2 regions of the Kroppenstedtia sanguinis genome follow, and region 1 is predicted to be linked to the other one. Evidence: riboswitches for the same ligand, from Rfam matches in the RefSeq annotation. Region 1 holds a riboswitch; the other holds the start of a gene.
The links. Region 1 has a riboswitch for thiamine pyrophosphate ahead of JOD24_RS14250 (thiamine phosphate synthase). Riboswitches for the same ligand answer to the same signal wherever they lie in the genome.
Positions count from the first base shown of each region.

Region 2: linked by a shared signal. The riboswitch ahead of JOD24_RS15500 (MTH1187 family thiamine-binding protein) and the one ahead of JOD24_RS14250 (thiamine phosphate synthase) in region 1 are both predicted to bind thiamine pyrophosphate.

Region 1 covers NZ_JBNPXF010000028.1:14,841-19,765, reverse strand. The annotation lists gene rodA (rod shape-determining protein RodA) at 1-863, opposite strand, end outside; gene ftsW (putative lipid II flippase FtsW) at 985-2,157, shown strand; gene JOD24_RS14260 (thiazole synthase) at 2,225-2,989, opposite strand; gene thiS (sulfur carrier protein ThiS) at 2,993-3,196, opposite strand; gene JOD24_RS14250 (thiamine phosphate synthase) at 3,256-3,855, opposite strand; TPP riboswitch at 3,938-4,043, opposite strand; gene JOD24_RS14245 (2Fe-2S iron-sulfur cluster-binding protein) at 4,291-4,581, opposite strand; gene JOD24_RS14240 (DedA family protein) at 4,912-4,925, opposite strand, start outside.
Region 2 covers NZ_JBNPXF010000037.1:6,433-11,357, reverse strand. The annotation lists gene JOD24_RS15510 (ABC transporter substrate-binding protein) at 1-523, opposite strand, end outside; gene JOD24_RS15505 (ABC transporter permease) at 520-1,320, opposite strand; gene JOD24_RS15500 (MTH1187 family thiamine-binding protein) at 1,317-1,622, opposite strand; TPP riboswitch at 1,722-1,829, opposite strand; gene JOD24_RS15495 (RluA family pseudouridine synthase) at 2,015-2,953, shown strand; gene JOD24_RS15490 (DUF6338 family protein) at 3,260-3,880, shown strand; gene JOD24_RS15485 (hypothetical protein) at 4,191-4,535, opposite strand; gene JOD24_RS15480 (YunC family protein) at 4,658-4,925, opposite strand, start outside.

The sequences.
Region 1 (4,925 bases):
CCTCCGATAAAACCAAACTCCTCGGCAAAAGCGGCAAAGATAAAATCATTGTGGGGTTCGGGAATCCAATTCCCCTGGGTCTGGGTGCCTTGTTGGAATCCTTTCCCATCTAATTGACCCGAACCGACAGCGATCATCGACTGGGTCAGCTGGTATCCAGCCCCGGTGGGATCTGATGAAGGATTGGCAAAGGTCTCGATCCGTTGAATCTGATGAGGTTCTAAAACTTTGGCGAGCAGGGGGCTTTCTGTCATATACAGGAGAACCACACCTGCGACCAGAATGACCACTGCCGTCAAACCCATCAACATAATGCGCCAATCCAATCCCCCTGCCAACAAAATACTGACCAAGATTCCGACAAAAACCAATGCCATCCCAAGATCGGGTTCTTTCAGTGTCAGAAGAAAAGGCGGAATAAACAGGCCGATGATCTGCCCGATCTTCCGCCAATCCCGGAGGGGAAGATGTCTGATCTCTGCAATCACTTTGGCCAGAACCAGAATCAAGATCAATTTCATCAATTCCGACGGCTGAAACTGAAAGCCACCGAGCCGGATCCATTTTTGCGCTCCTTTGACCGTCACTCCCACACCTGGAATCATCACCAGAATTAGTAGTAGAACGCCCAAACCGTACAGTACATACAGGAAACGTCCTTGCATGAGAACCCGGTAATCAAACAGGAGTGTCGCTCCCATGAGTAGAATACCTAAAAGGTACCAGAGGAGCTGTTGTTGCACGTAGGAGGGGTTGAAAGAGTGAGTGGCACCGGAAATGGCAACAATGCTAATGGCGGCCAAGACTAGAATCAAGAAAATCAATGGGTAATCCAACTGTCGGATCATTCGACTCGGCTTCATTTGCCAACACCCGCCATTGATAAAGGTTTCACCAACAGTATACCGAACTTCAGATGCATTGAGTACTGCTACCCCCTATTTACAGGGCCGCCCCTACATATCTTGAACGAAGGAGATCGTTATGTCACGCGGCAAACCTGATTTCTGGATGATGTTCATCATTTTTCTGCTGACCGGTTTTGGACTGGTGATGGTCTTCAGTGCCAGTTACTATGACGGATGGGTCCAGCACGGAGATAGTTACCACTATTTTAAACGCCAACTGATGTGGGCATTGGGATCGATTCTCCTCTTTTTCGTTATTTCCAATGTTCCCTACACCTTCTATCGAAAGCATGTGGGCTCTATCCTGTTGGGAAGTCTGATTTTGCTAGTGCTGGTCTTCATTCCCGGATTGGGAGTGAATTTTAATGGGGCTACCCGTTGGATCCAGTTGGGTTCAATCGGTTTTCAACCCTCAGAATTGGCCAAACTGGGCGCGATCATCTACACTGCATCGATTATGGTGAAAAAACAGGGGAGTCTTCATCTCTTCAAACAAGGGTTGCTTCCGCCCTTGATTGTACTGGGACTTTTCTGCGGGCTGATCGTGTTGGAACCCCATTTCAGCAGCACAGTGATTCTACTCGGATCCTGCCTAACCATCATCTTCTGTGCCGGAGCCCGTCTCAAACATCTGCTCCTTCTGGGAGCAACGGGAATTCCCTTTTTCGTGTGGCTCATGACCTCTGAAGATTATCGGGTGATGCGCCTGCTCATTTTCCGAGATCCCTGGAAAGACCCGTCGGGAGATGGATTCCAAACGATTCAGTCCCTCTTTGCCATCGGTCCGGGAGGTCTTCTGGGAAAAGGACTGGGCAACAGTATTCAAAAACTGGCCTATCTACCGATGTCGCAAACAGATTTCATCTTCGCCATCATTGCCGAAGAACTAGGATTTATTGGCGGAACCCTTCTGATCCTTCTTTACATCGCCTTTGTGATCCGGGGGATTCGTATCGCACTTCAAGCCCCAGATTTATTTGGGATGTTGCTGGGGATCGGAATCGTCACCATGTTTTCTCTGCAGACCCTCTTTAACTTGGGAGTGGTAACCGCTATGTTGCCAGTTACAGGGGTCCCGCTTCCTTTTATCAGTTACGGGGGCTCTTCTCTGCTCATGTGTATGTTGGCCGCGGGTATCCTGCTCAATATCTCTCGTCACTCGGTCTCCCAAACCTCACAAAAAAAGTCGGAGCCCAAAAGGGCCCGCCATCTCCACCCCGTCAGTTCACCCGATCCATTCCGGACGTGAGACTCCGGATGGTCGGGTGATTTTTTACACCAGACAGAAAAAAGCCCCCACAGGGGGGCTTTTCCTATCACTTGGGCACTCCTACGACAGGGCTGCTGGCGGCAGCAGTCTCCTTGCAGGGGATGCGGCCGGCTTCAAAACCGAGACGGCCGGCTTGTACCGCCAGTTTCATCGCGTGGGCCATCTGAACCGGGTCATCCGCTCCAGAGACTGCGGTGTTGAGGAGCACACCATCCGCCCCCAACTCCATCGCCCAGGCGGCATCTGCAGGAGATCCGATCCCTGCATCCACGATCACGGGCAAGCGCGTCTGCTGAATAATAAACTTCAGATACATCGGATTCAAGATCCCCTGCCCTGAACCGATGGGGGAAGCTCCCGGCATGATGCCATGGGCGCCTGCCTCTTCCAGTCGTTTGGCCAACACAGGGTCATCGCTGGTGTAAGGGAGCACGATAAAATCTTCCTCCACCAGTTGTTGAGTCGCTTTCAAAGTTTCCACCGGATCCGGGAGCAACCTCTCATCATCCCCGATCACTTCCACTTTCACCATATCACACAGCTGAGAGGCTCGGGCCAAGCGGGCCAAACGAACCGCTTCTTCCGCTGTTTTGGCACCGGCGGTGTTGGGAAGCAGGTGGTATCGGTTCAGATCCAGTTCTTGCAGGAAATTGGGCTCATCAGGGCGGTCTAGATTGACACGGCGCAAGGCAAAGGTCAAAACCTCCGTTTCCGATGCCTCCACCGCCGCGGATTGCACACGAAGGGATGAAAACTTGCCAGTTCCCAACAGCAGTCGGGATTGAAAAGTGTAGGTTCCAATCTTGAGCAAGATTTAACCTCCTCCCACAAATTGAACGATTTCCAGTCGATCCCCTTCCTCTAGCAGGATCTCGCTATATTGATCTCGGTCGAGAATCTCGCGGTTTTTCTCCACCACGATCATGCGGTCGGAGAGTCCTAGATGAGTGATCAAGCTTTCCACATCGCAGATGGACTCCGGTACATCCTGCTGCTTCCCGTTCAATTGAATATGCATGATCCCCCTCCTTCACGGACACGGCTTCCCTTCAACATGGAACAAACATCCTCCCTCACCTATGTAAGGGCCTGCTTCAACTGGCGGGCAGCGGCTGCCGGATCTGGAGCATCAGCGATTGCGGAAATGACAGCCACCCCGGCGCAGCCTGTTGCAGACAATGAAGGAAGCCTTTCGAGAGTGATTCCTCCGATGGCAATCACGGGGACGTTCACTGCCGCTGTCACTTGGCACAGTTGCCGGGTTCCTCTCGGCCTTTGCCCAGGTTTGGAATCACTTGCAAACACATGTCCGAAAAACAGGTATTCGGCTCCCAGCCGTTCCTTCTCTTTCGCAGCCTCCAGGGAGTGAACAGAACATCCTATCCGCCGATGGGATCCTTTCTTGATGAATATCCCAGCTATCGGATGACTTTCCGGGAGATGAACCCCACCACATCCCAGATTTTCCGCTACTTCAGCACTCCCATTGACTGTCAATCGTTTCGGATCCACTCCCCCTTCCCGGATCAGAGTATGTCCCAAGCTCTGAAGCTCTGCAGTGGATGCCCCCGGTTTGCGTAGGTGGATCCAATCCAACCATTCTCTTGCTTTTCGGCAAACTAAGACCCACTCATTCACTGATTTCCGGGGATCCGTCACGAAATGAAGTTCATTCATCCTCCTTCCTCCCCCACTCCATTCATGCAAAAACCGGGACCCCTGTTGGGATCCCGGTTGTACGGTCACATTACATGATCGTCCATGCCGGATCCCACTTTCTTACGCTGGTGCAAACCAGGTCAAGTTCAAAGGGTTGAAGCATCAGGCCTCTCTCAGCACGTCTTCGTGCACCCCTAGTGGAATCATTTAAAAGATGGAGTTTTCTTTATTTTAACAATGGACCCGCAAAGGGTCAAATCCCAGGGCTGTTGATGAACCATAAAGTGGAGGATGAGAACGAAACGATCCTTCCCATTGTGCCCCTATCGTAAAATATGTTTGAGGGGACGGTTACGATCTCTTGCAAAGAGTGCAAAGACTCTTCACCGTCCCACTATCCCGACCTGATTTCCTGACTAAATATGGCTAATCCACACGCCTGGTCAAATCCATTTAATATAATCGCGGTTGTGGGACTTTCAGAGAAACATCTCCATAGATATAAGTCTGACAGGAAAGGCGAAACCCTTTTTCCACCTGCTCCTCTCCCAGGCGCAGTTCCTCCCGGTCGCCTAGCTCACTTAAATTCTCTGCCCCTTCCAGCACGCGGACCCGGCATCGTCCGCAACGGCCGGAGGTGCAGTTAAATGGAATCATGATATTGCGTGAGATCGCTTCAAAAAGCAGGTTTTCCCCTTCTTCACACTCAAATTGGTATTCCTTTGCCCCGATTTTCACTTCCACCTGTGGCAATTTCGTCTCCTCCCACCCTCTCGTTCTTGCTCTATTGCATCAGCCTGGGGCATGGTTTGCCCCTTCATCTCTCCTGGCATACCCCGGTGAGGGACCGATCTGTCCCCTTCCACCTGCCCATCAGAATCCACTTCTGTCTCCTGCTCTATTCCGGCAGCCACAGCCGATCTATCATGGACGAGTTCCATCTTCAGCCCCGAGTCCATACACGTCAGTTGAGGGGCCTTCCTCTTATTTCTGCCACCTTCTCAGTAAAAGATTACAGGGGACTGCCCTCGGTTAACCAAACTCTTCCGCTCTACTAAACAGGGAGGAATCATCTCATTTGCGGAGAG
Region 2 (4,925 bases), on a different contig from region 1:
CGATCTTCATTTGATCTTCCGCCTGTTTCGTCTTCACCCCATCTAGCCGCAATACCGTCTGCAGAAAGGCGTTTTCAATGGGGGTTCCCCAACCGCCATAGGTCTTACCGACAAAATCCCGCGGCCGCTGGATCCCTTTCTTCTTAGGAGCGGCGAAGCCCGAGGTGTTATGTTGCAGAATGGCGGCGATGGAGACAATCGGCACCCCCTGGGCCCGGCCTTGGAGCACATACTCCTGGGAGCTGATACCGAAATCCGCCTTCCCCGCTCCCACCAGCTGGTTAGCTGTGGTTTCTGCCGGAGCGGTGATCTCCACCTTCAGTCCTTCATCGGCGAAATATCCTTTTTCCTGCGCCACATACAGCCCGGTATGGTTGGTATTGGGCACCCAGTCCAGCATCAGGGTCACTTTTTTGTTGCCCGCTTGCCCCTCTTTTTCACCTGAAGCCCCGCAGGCGGTCAAAACCAGAGATAAGACCAACAGCCAGGCCGTCCACCGGAACCCCTGTCTGTATCTGTTCATTCTTCTTTCTCTCCTCTCCGACGTTCCTCATGGTTCCTATAGGCCCAAGGAGCGGCCCAACGAGCCAGGACCTGTACCAATCCGAACAGAATCAGACTCCAAAAGGTGATGGCTACGATGGCTACAAACACCTGATCGGCGGCAAAAGAGTTTTGCGAACGGATCAAAAAGACGCCCAACCCTTCACTCGATCCCAACCATTCGGCGATCACCGCCCCCAGGATGCCATAGGTGGCAGCGATCTTCATTCCGGAAAAAAAGGAGGGCAGGGCATGGGGAAAGCGGACCATCCGAAACACCCGCCACTCCCCGGCCCCCATGGATTTCAACAATCGCACCATGTCCCGATCGGCAGAGCGCAACCCATCCACGGTGCTGACCACCACCGGAAAAAAGGTGACCAAAGCGACGATCAGCACCTTGGGCAACAATCCATACCCAAACCAGAGAATCAAGAGGGGAGCGACGGCGATCACTGGAACCGTCTGCGAGGTGATCAGAAGCGGATACACCCCTCGCCGGAGCCAGGGAAAGAGTTCAATCCCCACTGCCAACAGGAGGGCCACCCCGATCCCCAACCCAAAGCCGAGGGCGGCTTCCGTCAGTGTGGAACCGGTATGGTGCAATAGCAAATCCCAACTTTCTACCAGAGAAGTAGCGATGCCGCTGGGAGCAGGGATCAGCCACGTCTCCACCTTCGTCAAGCGGACAGCGGCTTCCCAGACTGCCAACAGTAAAAAAAGGGTCAACAGAGGGGGAAGGGTCCTCCGCAGCCGATCCCTCCACCACGCCTTCATCGGGAATCGCCGGCATCATATTTGCCTGTCTTCTCTTCCATGGTGACACCGGTAGGTTTATAGTCCACCTTGATGATCGAAAGCACCCGGGAGCCCCCTGCCTTCACCACCGCTTCCTGAGCCTCCTTCACGATCGCCATCAGCTGATCATAGTCTCCTTCCATCGTGGTCTCCATCGGACCCACCCGGTATTTGACACCTGATGCTTGAATCACCTGGATTGCTTCGTCCACACGGGCATACACCTCTTCATCACTTGCCCCTCGGGGTAAAATCTGCAGACTGACATTGGCATTGGCCATCGGGTCCCCTCCTTTGGATAAACAAAAAAACCAACCCTGTCCGGATTGATTGCGAGTTTTCCATACGTATGCATACAGCGGCCCTCCCGGCCGCCTCTTCCGTATGTTTCGTATGTTCCCTACGCTGGTATCATCCAGATCAGGTTCAGCGGGTCGGTGCTGTGCTACACCCTCTCAGCCGGTCCTCCGGCTCCCCTTTGTCCTTTTCGCCAAACAATATACCACAGATCCCATCTGGTGACAAACTCCCCGTGCTCCATCTTGCCAAAAACGAAAAAAAAGGTAGGATAGAATGGAGAAACAGCAGGGTACGAACTAAACAAGTTTTCCCCAGGTCTCTTCTCGGATCCGGGATCGAATACATCAGAATTTCTTGAAAGTGGGGAATGTGAATGCAACATAACAAATGGATGACTTGCACCATCACCGAGGAGTGGCACAACCAAACGGTGGAGGAAGTGTTGAAGGGCCCGCTCCTCCTCTCCAACCGGATGATCAACCGCCTGACTCGTTCCCGAGGCATTCGCCTCAATCGCCAGATGCCCTATCTAAAACGAGTGGTCCAAGAAGGAGACCAGCTTCAGGTAGCCGTCCGGCCGAGAGAGCAAGCCGATCTGGAACCGGAACCGATTCCCTTGGAGGTCCCCTATGAGGATGAGGACTGGATGGTAGTGGACAAACCTGCGGGTATCAACGTGCACCCGGTACATTCCGGCGAGGCAGGAACATTGGCCCACGGCATTATCCACCGCTGGAAAGAGCAGGGATGGGAAGGGAAAGTCCGCCCCGTCCACCGTCTGGATCGCCACACCTCGGGACTGCTGGTGGTAGCCAAATCAGCTTACGCCCACCAACTGATGGATCGACAATTGCGGGAAAAGCGACTCAAACGGGTCTATTATGCCTTTTTGGAGGGATCCCTAACCCAGGCCCCGGCGGCAGAAGGAACGATCGACGCCGCGATCGACCGGGATCCAGACCATCCCCTCCGACGCCAGGTCTCCCCGGCAGGAGATCCCGCAGTAACCCATTACCGCGTCTTGGCCCGAAACCAGGAGGCCACCCTGGTACAAGTGGAACTGGAGACAGGACGCACTCACCAGATTCGCGTCCACTTCTCCCACCTGGGCTTTCCCTTGTTCGGGGACGGACTCTACGGGAGTACCAGCCCCCTCATCCGCCGCCAGGCTCTACACGCCTGTGAAGTCGGTTTCCACCATCCCCTCCGGGGGGAACCCGTCACTGTCCACTCCCCCCTGCCCAAAGACCTGACCCGCCTGGCCAAAGAACTGGAACTGCCATTGCCGGTGGAAATGAAAAATCCTTGTTGAGGGCAACGACTAGAAGCACTATGAAAATATCAGAGGAAGGGTTGGGTTCACACAGAACCTCTTTGGATCATTAGATGCTGGCATCGAATATGCCCCCATCCCGACCGTTTTGTACCCAAATATGAATATGAATTTATCAGACACAATCCACAAAAGTGGATAAAAACACTACCCCTCAGTGCATGCCGAGGGGTAACAAAAATAAATACTTGAAAAAATATTTTGTTTTGGTTAAAAAGAAAAGAGTCTCTGTTCAAGACATAGGTCCTTATTAATCAAGTGAACATCTAGAAGGGGAAATGTCCCTTGTCGCTCAACATTTTCGAAAATATAGACACACTGTCCCTTTTTTTACTGTTTCTCATTCCCGGATTCATTTCCATTCGCGTTTACGACACCCTGATTCCAGGTGAAAACAGGGATTATTCTAAGTCTTTGGTTGAATTGATTGGGTATAGCACACTAAATTTCATTCTTTTATCGCCCTTGATTTATTGGATGTCCATCGCTGTATGGTGGGTTCAGTGGATCCTATTGATCGCTCTTGTAATCCTATTTCCGATCCTTTGGCCTTTAGTGATCATCTGGTTGCTCGGAGGAGAAAAAGCTCGGTTCTGGATAGAAAAAATCCCTTTAATCAAGCACACCTTGGGCAGAACCAGGGAGCCCTTCCGTACCAGCTGGGATTGGGTATTCAGTCAGCGCCGTAAATATTGGGTGGTGGTTACCCTTAAAAACGGCAAAAAATATGGTGGGAAAATGTCAAGTAAATCATACGCCTCTTCATATCCTCCAAACTATCAAATTTATATAGAGGAGACTTGGGAAGTTGATGAAAATGGAGAGTTTACCGGGGAACAAAAAGAGAATGCCTGTGGAGTACTGATTGTATCTGATGAAATTGAGGCAATTGAATTCTTTGACTAATGGGAGATGAGCATCTATGAAAGACAAAAAAACTGACAGACACAACGGAAAGGAATCTAGGCCCCATCCCGTTTTTCAACGACGACTTGAACGATCCACAAAAAGAGGATATCGACCTATCAAGGGGGAAATCAGCAGCAAACCTCCCGGCCATCGTGATGATCAAAACAACAATCGGTAAAAACGATCCAAGCCATGGCTATCGTCCTCTCGGACCATGCTGACGGCATTGTGGTCGCCGATGCGGTGCCCCCAAGGCATCCCTTCGTGCAAACGAGAAACCCCCCGAAAAAACCGGGGGGTTTGTGATTCACTCCGTCTTGGATGTCAGCCGGAGACGGAGAGCGACGGGTTTGGAGTGGGGGTCGATGGAAATCCAGCCACGTTCCTGGCATTTGGCTAGGGTCTTGTCCACCTCGGTGGCGGCCAGACCTGCTTCTCGGACCCAATCTTTAGTGCCAATGCGAAGGGAGGGGGTATTCTCATCTTCCCCGAGACGAAGATACTTGCGCACCAGGTAACCCATCAGCTTGATCTCCGCTTTGGTCACTTGTTTGGCAGCGACGATTTTGACAAAGTATGATTCCATCAGTTGCATGGCCTCCGGCGATCCGGTCACCGGACGGCTCCCTTTACTTCCATACCAGGTTGCCATCAGTTTCTCCAGCCTTTCGGTTCCTGAAAATCTCAGCCTTTCAGCCCCAGTATACCGAAGTCGCGGCTTCCCGACAATTTCCGCAGAAAAAGAGGTGCCGGAGTAGCACCTCTTTGCAAGCCTTATACCATCCTCAGCAGTGCTTCCCGCCCGGACATTCCCGCATGGATCCCCTGTTGTTCCGCATGAGTCGTCACCTTCTCCAAGGGGGCCTCCAACAGGGCCTCCAGGGTTCTTACTCCCACCGCCCGGCCCGCCAAGATGCCCCGTTGCGCCAGTCTTTCATTCAACAGATCCACATCTAGTGCACCGCACATGATGTATCCTTTCTCCGTTGTGATCACCAACAGATCGGTCTTGGGCAGGGCCACTTCCACACCGATCACCGGA